2 linked regions of the Prochlorococcus marinus str. MIT 9312 genome follow. The protein of the gene in region 2 interacts with the protein of the main gene of each other region in a pairwise test. Links are inferred from orthologs where the notes say so. Each region holds a gene or a part of one and is shown on either strand. Other genes may lie near its edges.

What was found.
Region 1: the proteins of cysK (region 2) and cysE interact in binary tests that used the Escherichia coli proteins (3 or more experiments, as listed by UniProt). The link is inferred for Prochlorococcus marinus str. MIT 9312 from one-to-one orthologs.

What each region holds. Positions count from the first base shown.
Region 1 is NC_007577.1:1,616,326-1,622,253, reverse strand. The notes cover bases 3,028-5,928. They hold cysE (serine O-acetyltransferase), read right to left. Parts: upstream 4,895-5,928; coding sequence 4,160-4,894; downstream 3,028-4,159. Other genes in these bases: PMT9312_RS08920 (GntR family transcriptional regulator), read right to left, coding at 4,901-5,887; secA (preprotein translocase subunit SecA), read left to right, coding at 3,028-4,151. In the rest of the region: ribH (6,7-dimethyl-8-ribityllumazine synthase), read left to right, coding at 1-60; PMT9312_RS08940 (nuclear transport factor 2 family protein), read left to right, coding at 238-669; PMT9312_RS08935 (GNAT family N-acetyltransferase), read right to left, coding at 691-1,146; more of secA, read left to right, coding at 1,320-3,027.
Region 2 is NC_007577.1:377,677-388,346, forward strand. What follows is about bases 3,384-6,137. They hold cysK (cysteine synthase A), read right to left. Parts: upstream 5,377-6,137; coding sequence 4,390-5,376; downstream 3,384-4,389. Other genes in these bases: queA (tRNA preQ1(34) S-adenosylmethionine ribosyltransferase-isomerase QueA), read left to right, coding at 3,384-4,400; PMT9312_RS02090 (PLP-dependent transferase), read right to left, coding at 5,461-6,137. In the rest of the region: PMT9312_RS02065 (AMP-binding protein), read left to right, coding at 1-1,193; PMT9312_RS02070 (YlqD family protein), read left to right, coding at 1,232-1,675; PMT9312_RS02075 (dihydrolipoamide acetyltransferase family protein), read left to right, coding at 1,890-3,257; more of queA, read left to right, coding at 3,264-3,383; more of PMT9312_RS02090, read right to left, coding at 6,138-6,930; PMT9312_RS02095 (trans-sulfuration enzyme family protein), read right to left, coding at 6,934-8,097; rpsD (30S ribosomal protein S4), read right to left, coding at 8,174-8,782; membrane protein insertion efficiency factor YidD, read left to right, coding at 8,878-9,114; PMT9312_RS02110 (glutaredoxin family protein), read left to right, coding at 9,119-9,421; PMT9312_RS02115 (UDP-N-acetylmuramoyl-L-alanyl-D-glutamate--2,6-diaminopimelate ligase), read left to right, coding at 9,431-10,670.

The sequences.
Region 1 (5,928 bases), 1.2 Mb from region 2 along the record:
GGTTGGAATTATGCTTTACAAGCAATTGAGATGGGATCTTTAATTAAAAATTTAAATTAGTTGAGAAAATTAATTATTTCTATCATTGATCCCTTCTTTGAGATAAAATAACAATATTATGCGGATGTAGCTCAGTGGTAGAGCATCTCCTTGCCAAGGAGAATGTCGAGAGTTCGAATCTCTTCATCCGCTTTTCATGTGTTTATCTTCTAGAGTATCAATAACAATCGTTTTGAAATGGCCAGAGTAATTTCTGTAGATGAATTAAGGGGATTATTTACTAAACCTTATGGTGCAGATTCACCAACAAAACAAAAATGGGCAGAATTTTATAATGAGAATGTTATTTTTGTAGATCCAACGCAGGAAACAGAAGGATTAGATGCTTATATCAAAGCTCAAGAAAAACTTGTTAAAAGATGTGATGATGTTTTTTTAGAAACTCATGCAATCTCAATAAGTGGAAATTGTGGATTTGTTGAATGGACAATGGGTTTAAAAATTATGGGTAAAGAATTTATTTATCCTGGAACTACTCGTTTATTATTTGGTCAAAATGGATTAATAAAAGAGCATAGAGATTATTTTGATTTTTGTGGACCAACTTTTGGACCAGTTCCTATTTTAGGTCCTTTTATAAGATGGCTTTATAGTAAGTTTGTAACTTGATTGTTTGATAGAAGACGTGGTTTATATTTCACGAATCAACAAATCTTGAGAAGTAACTTTTTTAAAATCAAATTGAGTATAGAACAATTTTTTATTAGTCGTCATTAAATATATTTTCTTTGTATTTTTAATTTTTTTTGAAGATAAAAGATTTTTGACAATTAATGTGCCAAAACCTTGTCCCTGGTAATTATGATCTATAACTATATCCCAAAGAAATCCTCGGTAAATCCCATCTGTTAAAGCTCTACCAAAACCAACTATTTCGTTGCCAACCCAAAGACTTATTATAACGTCACTGTTGGCAAGACATTTTTTTAGATCATTTATTGTTCTGCTTTTGGCCCAGAAAGCATTTCTATTAAGTAAATTTTGCAGCTTATTTAACCCATTGGTCGGCTTTAGATTAGGACCTAATCCAAAAAACCTTAACCCTACAGCTCCTTTGGAATGGTTTATTAGAGATATTGCCTTCATTTTTTAAAAAGTTGTAGAAATTGTCGATAACTAGATTATTGTCTTGGTTTTAATTTAAATACCTTAGTCGATCATTTCTATAAAATTAAAGAGATATGATTTTTCTTCATTCTGTTGTAACGCACTAATTTATAATGTTTGTAATAAGATGAATTTTTCAAGGACTGTTACTTATGCTAAAACTTTTGTTGGGAGATCCGAATACACGAAAGTTAAAGCGCTATCAACCAATAGTGGAAGAGATAAATTTTTTAGAAGAAGAAATTTCTAAATTAACTGATGATGAGTTGAGACAAGAAACTCATAATCTCAAATCACAGATCTCATCAGAATCAGATATTAAACAACAAAAAGAACTCTTGGATGAATCTCTTCCAAAAGCCTTTGCGATTGTTAGAGAAGCAAGTAAACGTGTTCTGGATATGCGACATTTTGATGTTCAGTTAATAGGCGGGATGGTTTTACATGAATGTCAAATCGCTGAGATGAAGACTGGAGAAGGAAAAACTCTTGTAGCAACATTACCTTGTTATTTAAATGCTTTAACTGGAAAAGGGGTTCATGTAGTTACTGTAAATGATTATTTAGCTAGAAGAGATGCTGAGTGGATGGGCCAAGTTCATCGTTTTTTAGGCTTATCCGTTGGTTTGATTCAACAAGATATGAGCCCTGTTCAGAGAAAGAAAAATTACGACTGCGATATAACTTATGCTACGAATTCTGAATTAGGATTTGATTATTTAAGAGATAATATGTCCACCGATATTAATGAGGTAGTGCAAAGACCATTCAATTACTGTGTGATTGATGAGGTTGATTCAATATTAATTGATGAAGCAAGAACACCTCTAATCATTTCTGGCCAAGTTGAAAGACCCCAAGAAAAATATCAAAAAGCTTCAGAATTAGCTCTGGCACTAGTTAAAGCAAAAGAAATAGGTAAAGATGGTATAGATCCAGAAGGCGATTATGAAGTTGATGAAAAGCAGAGAAGTTGTATATTAACTGATCAGGGTTTCGCTAAATGTGAAGAGTATTTGGCAGTTAGCGATTTATATAATCCCAAAGATCCTTGGGCGCACTACATAACCAATGCTTTAAAAGCTAAAGAATTATTTATTAAAGATGTAAATTATATTATTAAAAATAATGAGGCTGTAATAGTGGACGAATTTACAGGAAGAGTAATGCCAGGAAGGAGATGGAGTGACGGACAGCATCAGGCGATAGAAGCGAAAGAGAGTCTTAAAATTCAGCCTGAGACTCAAACATTAGCATCTATAACTTATCAGAATTTTTTCCTTTTATATCCTGGTTTGGCAGGTATGACAGGAACAGCAAAAACAGAAGAGGTTGAATTTGAAAAAACTTATAAATTAGAATCAACCGTTATACCAACAAATCAAATAAGAAAGAGAGAAGATTTGCCTGATCAAGTATTTAAGACAGAGATAGGTAAATGGAAAGCTGTTGCTAGAGAAACTGCGCAAATTCATAGAGCTGGTAGACCTGTTTTAGTTGGTACAACAAGTGTTGAAAAAAGTGAGTTGTTAAGTTCACTTTTAGCTGAAGAAAAAATCCCACATAATTTGTTAAACGCTAAGCCAGAGAACGTTGAACGTGAGGCAGAAATTGTAGCTCAGGCTGGAAGAGCAGGTGCTGTTACTATTGCTACTAATATGGCTGGAAGGGGAACAGATATAATTCTCGGCGGTAACAGTGATTATATGGCAAGACTTAAATTAAAAGAGATTCTAATTCCTTTATTAGTAAAGCCAAATAATGAGCATAAGCCACCAATCCCTAAACAACGAAGTTCAAAATCTAAGGGTGGTTTTTCTTCAAAAGTTGGCTCAAATTTAACAAAGAACATTCCAGACTATTCAACAAGTCTTTTTCCTTGCAAACTGGATGAAGAAATCCAAAAGAAACTCTCAGTTTTATCTGATGAACTTGTTAAGAATTGGGGTGATAGACAACTTTCTGTCTTGGATTTAGATGACAGAATAGCTACAGCTGCAGAAAAAGCACCAACCGAAGATAAAATGATAAAGCTTTTGAGAGAATCTTTATCACGTGTAAAAGACGAATATGAAAAAGTGTTGACTCATGAAGAAAAAAAAGTAAGAGAAGTCGGAGGCTTACATGTTATTGGTACTGAGAGACATGAATCAAGAAGGGTGGATAATCAACTTAGAGGTAGAGCAGGAAGACAAGGTGATTTTGGAAGTACAAGATTCTTTTTATCTTTAGAAGATAATTTATTAAGGATTTTTGGGGGTGAAAGGGTAGCAAATCTAATGAATGCATTTAGGGTTGATGAAGATATGCCTATAGAATCAGGAATGCTTACTAGGTCTTTAGAAAGTGCTCAAAAGAAAGTAGAAACATATTATTACGATATTAGAAAACAAGTTTTTGAATATGATGAGGTAATGAATAATCAAAGAAAGGCAGTTTATAGCGAAAGACTAAGAGTCTTGCAAGGCACTGATTTAAAGAGACAAGTTATAGGATATGGAGAAAGAACAATGTATGAAATTGTGGAGGCTTATATTAATCCTGATCTACCTCCAGAAGAATGGGATATTGCTCAATTAATTTCTAAAGTCAAAGAATTTATATATTTATTAGATGACCTTAAAGCTGATGACGTCAAGTTACTTTCAATAGAAGAATTAAAAAACTATCTTCAAGAGCAATTGCGAACAGCTTATGATTTGAAGGAATCACAAATAGAACAGATTAGACCAGGATTAATGAGAGAAGCTGAAAGATTCTTTATTTTGCAGCAAATTGATAATTTATGGAGAGAACATCTTCAATCCATGGATTCTTTAAGAGAATCGGTTGGATTGAGAGGTTATGGACAAAAAGATCCTTTAATCGAGTACAAAAATGAAGGATATGATATGTTTCTCGAAATGATGACTAATATGAGACGCAATGTTATTTATTCAATGTTTATGTTTCAACCTAAAACTGATAAGGATGATAAAAATTAAATCAATATTTAATCATCTCCAAGAAATTCTATGATTTCTTTGTCTTTAAGATTTTGAGCCTCACCAAGTTTAGAAATATCAATAGATTCTGAGTTAGCTAGACACAGCAGGGTTTTTTGTAACTTAAGAATTTCATTCTCAAGTGAGTCTATTCTATCCATTAAATTTTTTATAACATTAGCTTCTGTATCTGGTAGGGCAGAGTGAGCTAATGGATTAACTTTGACCCCACTCTGATGCACCACTCTTCCAGGAACTCCAACCACAGTACTGTTCCCTTCTACATTACGGACAACTACTGAACCTGCCCCAATACGTGTATTAGATCCTACTGTGATGGACCCAAGAACTTTTGCACCTGCTCCAACTACAACATTTTCCATTAAGGTTGGGTGTCTTTTACCATGACTTTTACCAGTTCCTCCTAATGTAACTCCCTGATAAAGAAGACAATTATTTCCTATCTCAGCCGTTTCACCAATAACAACTCCCATACCATGATCTATGAAAACCCGTTTACCAATTTTTGCTCCAGGATGGATTTCAATACCTGTTACTAACCTATTGAGATGACTTAATAAGCGGGGAATTAGAGGAATTTTTAATTGCCATAATTGATGAGTTAACCTATGAATAACTATTGATTGGAAACCTGGGTAACAAAGAAAAATCTCTAATATTCCTCTAGCAGCAGGATCTCTCTCTTTGATAATTGCTATATCAGATTTAAAAGTTCTTAAAATCATAGTTTAATTAATAACTCCTATTTCTTTTTTTAAATGATTTATTGTTTCGATACTTAAATAATTTTTAGCACATATTATTTTAGGTAATCTCATAAGCTGAGATCTATTTTTTAATAATGTGTTTTCCACAACTGATAAACTAGGCCCGTCACAAACTATGTGGTTTGAGGCCTTTAAAAGTGATAGTAGTCTACTATTATTGTCTGAGATTGCCGTCATAAGAATTAATTCACCTCCTCTCATGCTGTGTATAATAACTTCTGCTGCTCTCAATAAACCAGGGCTAATGCTAACGATACCTACACAACTTCCAGCATTGAATTCTTTGATAATATCTAACTCCTTTTGAAAGTCGCTCAAGTCAACTGCAATAGCACGAACTCCATGATGTTTAGCAACTTTTTCTAAAGGCTGTAAAAAATATCTGCTTGTGACAATAGTGCCATTATTTGAATTACTCAAAACTTTTTCTAATTCTTCCATAGGAATAACTTCTACTGGCACATTAATTTTTGGAGATAGCTCTTCTGCGATTAACATAGAAGCTCCTATATCTTCTCTAGGAGTACTTACAATAATTTTTGCGCCACATTTAATACGCCAATCAATTTCATTGGTAAATATTTCTCTTGCTTCTTGTAAGGTGCAGCCAAGATTAATTAATTTATCAATAGTCTGCTTTATTTCTTGATCAGGTTGTTTACTTATTTTGTCTTTTGAGTATATCGATTTTTTAAAGTCTCTTTTAGTAAGATTATCTCTTACATAGATACCAGATCCAGCTATCGCTTCAACAACCCCATCCATTTCAAGTTGTCTGTAAACTTTGCTTATGGTATTTCTATGGAGTCCAGTCTGCATTGCAAGTTGCCTAGTGCTGGGAAGTCGATGGCCCGGAGGATAATGTCTTGCAGCTATGGCAAAGCAAATTTGATTATAGAGTTGTGTCGATGCTGGGATATCACTTTCTTGTTGAATACGGAATCTCACTTTTGAAAAATCCTTACTTATTAATTTTTATACATAGTGAC
Region 2 (10,670 bases):
CTTATGAAAGAAGCGCTGAATACTTCTTCTTTTCATGTGGTTGTACTCAATACTATACAATCCCAAAATTTCTTAAGGATGATATTACACAAATCAAACCTGTTGTAATGGCCACTGTACCAAGACTATGGGAGGCGATTCATGATGGTTTTTTTCAGGCTCTAAAAAAAATGCCGTCTAAGAAGCAAAAACTTATTAAGTTCTTGATAAGTAATAGTTCTGTTTTTAAAATAAGTCTTAGAAAGATAAGAAATTTGGATATCTTTCAAACAACTTTCATAGCAAAAATCCCCTTACTGTTTTCTGTGCTTGGTAGATATCCTCTTCATAAGTTGTCTAGTGTGTTTTTATGGCCAAATATTCTAAGACAACTATGTGGGGAAAAACTGAAATTTCCTATTAATGGAGGAGGCGCTTTGCCAGAACATGTGGATCTCTTTTTTGAATCTTTAGGTATAGATGTTTTAGTTGGATACGGACTGACAGAAACCAGTCCAGTATTAACTTGTAGGAGAAGAGAATTAAATGTTAGAGGATCATCTGGTCAGCCTTTAGCATTTACAGAAATAAAAATAGTGAATGAGGATAAAAAAAAGATTTTGAAGTTTAGAGAAGTTGGAAAGATCCTTGTAAAGGGACCACAAGTAATGAAAGGTTATCTTAATAATGATTTAGCTACAAAAGATGTTTTATCAAAAGATGGTTGGTTTGATACTGGTGATTTAGGTTTTCTTATACCAAATGGTTCTCTTTTTATAACAGGAAGAGCTAAGGATACAATCGTGCTTTCCAGTGGTGAAAATATAGAACCTAATCCTCTAGAGACCGAAATCCTTAGTTCTGAATTTATTAATCAGGTTCAACTAGTGGGGCAAGATAAGAAATGTTTAACAGCCCTAGTAGTTCCTAATGTTGAATTGGTTAAAAATAAGTTTTTGGAAGAAGACCTATCAAAATTAAACTTGAATAAGAATATTGGTATATTTTTTAAATCGCAAATTAATAATTTGCTTAAAGGTCGATTAGGAGCAAGAACAGAAGAACAAATATTAGATTGTTATTTTGTAGATCCTTTTACTTTGGAAAATGGTTTGTTAACGCAAACTCTTAAACAAAAGAGAAAAGAAATAGAAAAACAGTATTCATCACAAATAGAAAATATGTATGAAAACAAATTTAGTAAGAAAATTTGATCTGTTCTATCTATATTTAGAAAGTAAGTTTATTTTTTATGGAAACAAAAAACTCAATATCGATAAAACGCTCCATAGCTATTAAAGCTATTGTTACGCCAACTTGGAAGGAGGATGCTGAAAAAGAATTAAGCAAAGCAATTTCAAACATTGACCAGCAATTGTCACAACTTGAGCAGGAGGGGCAGCAAATAGTAAACAATATTAGATCCCAGTCGGTTAATCCTTTAGATCCAAGGGTTCAAGAACAGGTTGGTCAGGTGCAACAACAAGTAGCAGCAAAACGAAATGAAATTGAAGAACAGAAAAGAAATCTTCTTCAACAACAGAGTCAAGTTCGCGAATTAAAGATGGATGAAATTGTTGATCAAGGACAAGTTGATAGTTTCTGTGATGTCACTGTGGGCGACAATCTTATTGAAAAAATGCAAGTCTCAATTACTGTTAAAGACGGAGTTATTCAATCTATAGATAATAATTAGGGAAAAGAATTAGTATCTCTAATAAAAATAAATCCTCATTAAGATAATTGTAAATTTATATACGATCTAAATTATTACTTTCTTAAGTTTTAAGAGTTCCCACTGTGATCATGATTTCGTATAATTAAATCAAGAGTTTAAAGGGTTTTAAATCATAAAAACTTTAGAAAGTTTGATAGAAATCTTTTAAAACTTATGCAATAACAATTTTCTTATGTCTCACGAAATATTCATGCCTGCCTTGAGTTCTACCATGACAGAGGGCAAGATTGTGGAATGGTTGAAAAATCCTGGAGATAAGGTTGAAAGGGGTGAATCTGTCCTAGTTGTTGAATCTGATAAGGCAGATATGGATGTTGAATCTTTTCAAGATGGATATCTTGCAGCAGTTTTAATGCCTGCTGGTAGCACTGCACCAGTAGGGGAAACTATAGGTCTTATTGTAGAAAATGAGGATGAGATAGCTTCTGTTAAAGAACAAAATAAAGGAAATCAACCCGAAGTTTCTAGTTCGGATAAACTTGAATTGGTAAGCAATAAAACCGAAGAAAAACCGGAAGTACATAATGAAAATGTTAAAAAAGAAGAAAAAGAAGTCGTCTTAAAGAGTGAAAAGTCAGCCCCATCTTTTAATAGTGATCAAATTAATGCTGCTACAAGTAATGTTTCTTCAAGGGTAATTGCATCTCCAAGAGCTAAAAAACTTGCCTCTCAAATGGGTGTTGACTTAGCAAAAGTTCACGGATCTGGACCTCACGGAAGAATTCAAGCAGATGATATTTTAAAAGCTAATGGTCAACCTGTATCTATTCCATGGATAGGAGAGGGTAGTTCTCCTGCAAGTATTCCTGGTGCAAATTTACAAGTTGAAAGTAAACCAGAAACATCAGGAAATAGTTTTGGTAATCCTGGAGAAACAGTGCAATTTAATACTCTTCAAAAAGCGGTAAATAAAAATATGGAGTCTAGTTTGGATATTCCATGTTTTAGGGTGGGATACTCTATAAACACAGATAAATTAGATAATTTCTACAAAAAGGTAAAACAAAATGGAGTCACTATGACTGCTTTACTAGTAAAGGCAGTTGCAAAGACAATTAAGAAACATCCTCAAGTTAACTCAAGTTTTTCAGAAAATGGAATTTCTTATCCAGAAAATATTAATATTGCTGTTGCCGTCGCAATGGAAGATGGCGGATTAATAACTCCAGTTTTAAAAGAACCTTGCAATACTGATTTATTTGAATTATCTAGGGAATGGAAAGATTTGGTAAAAAGATCAAGATCAAAACAATTAGAACCTGATGAGTACTCAACAGGAACCTTTACTTTATCTAACCTTGGTATGTTTGGAGTTGATAGATTTGACGCAATTCTACCCCCAGGTACTGGTGCTATTTTAGCGATAGCATCATCGAAACCAACTGTTGTTGCTAATAGTGATGGCTCAATATCTGTTAAAAAAATTATGCAAGTAAATCTAACCGCTGATCACAGAGTGATCTATGGAGCTGATGGTGCTTCATTCTTAAAAGATTTGGCTTCCCTGATAGAAAATGAGCCAGAGACACTTGTATCTTAAATTTAATTGATTTCTCAAATTAATAATGAAGAAAGAGATTATAAGCTTGAAGCTTATGATTACTTTCTTGATCCTTCATTAATTGCTAGTAAACCTTCTGCAATAAGGCATGAATCAAGATTGATGATAGTTAGAAATAGTGTTTTAGAAGAGGACTGCTTAACTAATAAATTTACCAAGAATCTTTTAGATGAATTTAGAGAAGGCGATCTTGTGGTTGTAAATAATACTAAAGTAATGAAGGCAAGGTTAAAGGTTGAATTAGAAAATAGGACGTTAGTCGAATTATTAGTTTTAGAAAGATCCGATGAATGTGTTTGGTTATGTTTAGCAAAGCCTGCAAAAAAGTTAAAAATAAATAGAAAATTAAAATTAAAATCCCCTTCTGAACAAGATATTAATTTGATGGTTGATGGGGTTGATGAAGAAACTGGAGGGAGATTTATTAAATTTCCGGAAAACATAACTGATCTCAATTCAATGAATAACCTTCTTGATAAATACGGGGAAATTCCTCTCCCTCCTTATATAAAAAATTCCGAGGAAGAATCTTTTCACGAGAACAGTTATCAAACTGAGTATGCAATTAATCCAGGGGCAGTTGCTGCCCCAACAGCTGGTTTACACTTAAGCAAAAGTCTTATTTCCAATCTAAAAAAAAAAGGTGTAATAATCTTGCCGATTACTTTGCACGTGGGTTATGGAACATTTAAACCAATTGATCAAGAAGATTTAACTAACTTAAAACTTCATAAAGAATGGGTAAGTGTTAATAAGGAAGTAGTGGAGGAAATAAAAAGAATAAAGAAAACAGATAGAAGAATAATTGCTATTGGGACAACTAGCGTAAGAGCTCTTGAAAGTTGTTATTCTCACGAAATTAATGACTTTATTCCCATAGCAAAGTATGTAGATTTAGTAATTAAGCCAGGTTATAAATTTAGGGTAGTTGATGGATTATTAACTAATTTTCATCTTCCTAAAAGTTCGTTATTACTATTAGTAAGTGCAATGATTGGTAGAGAAAGATTATTAGATTTGTATAAAAAAGCCATAAAAGAAAAATTTAGATTCTTCTCTTATGGCGATGCTATGTATATTTCACCAGATTCATTACTGGAGAAAAATAGATTTAAGCTTTGACTGGTTCTTGAATGATTCCGCTTGGAACTTCATTAAACATAATTGATGATAAATATCTCTCTGCTAAATCAGGTAGAACAACTACAATAATTTTTCCTGCATATTTATCTTGTTCAGCTAATCTAACAGCAGCAGCAGCAGCAGCTCCACAAGATATTCCAACTAATAGACCTTCTTCTTTTGCTAATCTAAGAGCCATCTCAATTGACTCGTCATTTGTTACCTGTTCAACCTTATCAACAATTGATAAGTCTAGGTTCTTAGGAATAAATCCTGCTCCTATTCCTTGGATTTTATGTGGTCCAGATTTAACCTCTTCCCCATTCATTGTCTGTGTAATAACAGGACTATGCGATGGTTCTACAGCTACAGAAGTAATATTTTTACCCTTCTCTTGCTTAATATATCTTGAAACCCCTGTAATTGTTCCGCCAGTTCCAACCCCTGCAACTAAAACATCAATTTCACCATCGCAATCATCCCAGATTTCTGGTCCAGTTGTTTTGAAATGAATTTCAGGGTTTGCTGGATTATCAAATTGACCAGGCATGAAATATTGAGAAGGATTACTTTCTGCAATTTCTTTGGCTTTAGCTATTGCTCCAGGCATACCTTTAGAAGCCTCTGTTAAAACAATTTCAGCCCCCAACACTGCCATAACCCTTCTTCTTTCAATTGACATAGATTCTGGCATTGTAAGGATGAGTTTATAACCTCTTGCTGAAGCAGTAAAAGCTAGAGCAATTCCTGTATTTCCAGAAGTTGGCTCAACAATCGTTTTATCTTTTGTAAGCTTCCCACTTTTCTCTGCATCCCAGATCATGTTTGCGCCAATCCTACATTTGACACTATAAGCAGGGTTTCTACCTTCAATTTTTGCAAGTACTGTAGCTTTTGCGTTTTTAGTAACTGATTTTAATTTTACTAATGGAGTGTTTCCAATAGCAAAACTGTTGTCCTCATAAATTCTTGCCATTTATATATTGAGAAAATATATTTTAATACTAACTATTATTCAGAAAAAGAGTATATAAGTTTCTATACGGTAAATACTAGGAATTTAGAAATTATTTAGTGCTTCAGAAAAGGTTTCCCATAATTGATCTTGGTCCTCTAATCCAACTGATACTCTAATAAGGTGCGGGGGTATACCAAAACTTTCAGCCCAATCCAACTCATCATAATGAGCAAGTAAAACATAAGGACAAACAAGAGTAAATTTTGTTCCTAAACTAGGCCCTTTGGAGATTTGTAGAGAATCATAAAAATTTTTAGCTTTGTTCAATCCTCCATTTAATTCAAATGATAATAAGCAGCCGTATCCTCCATCCGAAGTAAGTAAAGAATTAAAATTTGGACAATTTTCAGGATGGAAAATATTTTTAATCTCACTGTGGTTCTCTAATCTTTTTTTTAATTCTAAACATGCTTTATTTTGTTCAAAAACTCTTTGATTTACATCTCTACTAACTTTCTCAAGATAAACTATATCTCCATCTGAAAGTATTGGAAGATTAATTTCCTTTAATGCATTTCTAAACTGATAAATCCATTTGCTTTTTGGATTTAGTATTAATGATCCAGCAAGAATATCACCACTACCTGAAAAAATTTTTGTAAGTGAAGTAAAAACTATATCTGCATGTTCTAGGGAATTTATATTTATATTTGAACCAATTGTATCGTCAACGATTAAAGGAATATTTAATCTTTTTGCTATTTTTGAAATTTTTTTAATGTTTACACATTTGAGCATTGGATTACTTGGTAGTTCAATAATTAATGCTGATGGATTTATTCTTTTGATTTCTAATTCAATATCGGTGCAATTTTCTTCTGTAATTAACTTGGCTCCATAAAAGATATTCATTGGTAATTTAAGTACATCTACATATGGAAAACCAATTTGGAGTGTTGGTTTAGCTGGAAATAATTTATATATGATTTCTAATGATGTATGCAATGCAGACATTCCAGATGAAGTTAAGTGAATATCATTAGAGTTTATTTTTGTAGATTTAGAGATTCTATTTTTTATTCTTTGATAACATTCATTTACGTAAGATTTTGGAGGTCTATATTCAAGGCCTAGTTCTACCGCAGCATATCTTGAAGATATACCAAGACCAGTATGTTGCCAAAAATATTTTGCATAAATACTTCCTTCCTTTTCAGTTATTAAAAAAGCTAAATTATGTCTTTTTTCTATAAATGAGTATTGTTCAGAAGTATTCCTATCAATGTATTTTTTAGCTTTAAAAGCTATGCTTTCATTCGGATATGGCCAGATACTTTTATTATTGTAGTAATTTTCTTTTTTTACTTTTTCGCATAATCTTTTCACTATGGGGTTTAGCCCGAAACGTGGGTAGATGGACTTCAATAATTTTATGCATTCTTGATTTTTTTCCTCATAATTTATTACATCATTCCAAGTTGGTAATGCTACAGAAACGGCATGAATACTATCAGGAATAGAATATCCTAACTCTAAATTTTTCCATATAGGGTTTTTAAGTAAATCTCTCAATTTTCAAAATTTATTTAAAGCAAATAAAATATCCGAGATTAAATCGTTTGCATCTTCACATCCAATTGATAATCTGACAAGGGCATCATCTATCCCTAGTAGATTTTTCGTTTTATCATCCACAGAAGCATGAGTCATTGTTGCCGGGTGACAAATTAAACTTTCAACTCCTCCAAGGCTTTCAGCTAGCGAGAAATATTTGAGAGACTTGCATAATTTAAAAGTATCCTCTTTATTTAAATTTAATTTTAGGGTGATCATCGAACCTCCAGATATCATTTGAGATTTTGCTAAATTAAATTGCGGGTGTTTTTGATTAAAAGGATAAATTACTTTACTAATTATTTTATGATTCTCTAATTCTTCAGAAATTAATTCTGCACTTCGAGTTTGTTGTTCGATTCTTAAAGGAAGGGTTTTTACTCCTCTAGTAATGAGCCAACTATCAAAAGGAGATGGTTGAAGCCCCAGGGCTTTTTGAGAGAAAAGCATCTTACTATTCCATATCTCATTATTTGTAAGTACTGCTCCACCAAGTGCATCACTATGTCCATTAATGAATTTTGTTGTGCTTACAAGCGATAGTGTTGCGCCAAGTTCCAAAGGTTTTTGAATAAGGGCTGTAGAAAAGGTGTTGTCCACAACTACGGGTATTTGCAATTTATTCGCTTCATCACAAATCGCCTTAATATCAAGCACCTTTAAAAGTGGATTAGTTGGACTTTCTAGCCATATCAAAGTTGGCGCGAAGTTTGAAATCTTTTTAATATTATTTTTATTTGTAAAATCTGTGTATAAAACTTCTACCCCAAATTTCTTGAAAATTTTTTCGAACATCCTCACTGTACAACCATAAAGATTTGATTCGCAGAGTATCTTATCGCCTGATTTTAGTGTTGATGTAATTGCAGTTACCGCGCTAATTCCAGATCCAAAAACTGTACAGTATTTAGAATCTTCTATTGATTTAAGTATGTTTTCTAGAATTTTAAAGTTGGGATTTCCTGATCTGGTGTAGTCGAAACTTTCTTTATTGCCATGCTTGAAAGTAGATGTAGAAAAAATAGGAGGCATAATGCATCCCGTGTCTTCTGCAAATGTTTCCCCATGGTGAATAGATAAGGTCTTAACACCTGGCTTTTTGATATTATTTGTCTTATTTCCCATTATTTTTAAAAATAAGAATTAAGTTAAATCTCTCATTTTTTAAACGAGAGATTTAATAATCCAAAGAAAAGTTGTATTAAACTTTTCTTGAATAATATTCAACAACTAATAGTTCGTTTATTTCAAGAGCAACCCACTCTCTATCGCATTTTCCAGTTATTTTTCCTGTTAATTTAGGTTTGTCTAAATCAAGATGTGGAGGAACATTTGCTAAACCAGGGAATTCTATATTACCTTCTACAAGTTTTTTGCTTGCTTTGTTTTCTTTAATTCCGATTACATCGCCTGATTTGCATTGATAACCAGCAATATCAAGAACTTTACCATTAACAGTTACATGGCCATGATTTACTAATTGTCTTGAGCCTGGAATAGTACCTCCAAAACCTAATCTAAAACAAACATTATCTAGTCTGTTTTCTAAAAGTCTTAGTAGGTTTGTTCCTGTAGATCCTTCTTGCGCTCTGGCTTTTTTTACATAACGTACTAGTTGTTTTTCAGAAACTCCATAATTAAACCTGAGTTTCTGCTTTTCTTCTAAACGAATTGCATATTCTGATCGCTTGCGACGGGCTTGGCCGTGCTGACCTGGAGGATTAGACTTCTTTGAAGCTTTCCTAGTGAGACCTGGTAGTTCTCCCAAGCGACGCGTAACCCTTAACCTGGGGCCGCGGTATCTTGACATAATTTTAAATTAAATAGAAATTTGCAATAAATTGGATAATTGATTAAATTCAATTAAACTAATTACTACTGGAAATAGTATTTTACATCATTAAAGTGTTCAAAACCATTAATAAATCAATTACTTCTATACTTCTTTTTATGATTTCTTTTTATCAAAAGTGGTTTTCACCTTTTTTCGGACCAAGATGCAGATTTATTCCAAGTTGCAGCTCTTATGGATATGAGGCAATTACTAGACATGGTCCTTGGAAGGGAGGGTGGTTAACTTTAAGAAGATTAAGCAGATGTCATCCTTTAACTCCCTGTGGATGTGACCCTGTTCCTGACTAAATGAATGAAAATATTTATTTTTGTTAGGCAGGGATGTTGCCTTTGTGATTCATTAAAAAACAAACTGGCAAAAATAAATCTTAATGAGTTATTCCCCAATCTAGAGGAGCTTAAAGAAATTGATATTGATAGGGTCGATTTATATAAAGATAAATATAAAAAATATGATTATGAAGTACCTGTTATTGCTGTTGAAAGAATTAGGTCCGAGGAGATTATAGAATTGCCTCGCATTTCTCCAAGATTAAAAGATGATCAATTAAAGAATTGGTTTCAAAAAAATATTAGTACCATCCTGGAGAAATAATTTTTTTATATGAGATCTATAAAATTACATAAACTTTTAGATTTGGTAGGAATTATTCCTTCATTAGATTTAATCGATCATGAAATAAATAATATTTCTTTTAACTCTAAAGAAGTACAAAAAGGAACTTTATTTTTAGGTATGCCTGGTTTAAATGTTGATGGAGGAAAATATTGTATTGAGGCAATTGAAAATGGTGCAGAGGCTGCCATTATTGGGTCTGCTGCAAAAGAGAAAATTGGATCTATTGATCGAGAAAGGATTTTGGTTATAGAGGATAATTTAGATTATATTTTTGGTCAAATAGTCGCTGAGTTTTGGAATAGGCCTTCAAGAAAACTTAAACTTATTGGTGTTACGGGTACAAATGGAAAAACGACAATTACTTTTTTATTGGAATATCTTTTAAAAAAATTAGGGAAAAAGACTGCATTATTTGGGACCTTGCTCAATAGATGGCCTGGCTTTTCAGAAGTGGCTCTTCATACAACTGATTTCGCCGATAAACTCCAAAAGAAATTAAATGCTGCTGTTGAGGCAGAATCTGAATTCGCGATATTAGAGGTAAGTTCTCATTCTATTGCTCAAAACAGGATATCAGGATGCGAATTTGAGGCGGCTATTTTTACTAATTTAACTCAAGATCATCTTGATTATCACTCAGATATGGAATCATATTTTCAAACAAAAAGAAAATTATTTTTCCCACCTTACTTAAATGAAAAAGATGGCATTTGTGTATTAAATCATGATGACCATTGGATATCTAAATTATCATCTGATCTTGAAAAAAGATCTTTATTAGTCTCTACAAAGATTACTGAAAGTGAATTTGAAAGTGATGATTTTTTTTTCGTAACAGATAAGAAATTTACTGAAATTGGTTCCACCTGTATTTTTCATACACCTAGGGAAAAAATTCAACTTTTTGTTCCACTTGTCGGTGAATTTAATTTAATGAATGCGATTCAAGCAATAACAATTTTGTATAAACTTAATTTTTCTTTAAAAGATCTATCAAAATTAATACAATCTTTCCCTGGTGCTCCTGGGAGAATGGAGAAAATACAAATTGATAATAATGACGTTTCAAGATCTCTTCCAACAGTAATTGTTGATTATGCCCACACTCCTGATGGATTAAAAAAAGTTTTGCAATCAATTAAAAAACTTTGTGAAGGGAAACTCATAACTGTTTTTGGCTGTGGCGGAGATCGTGATCGTAGTAAAAGGCCTTTAATGGGATCAA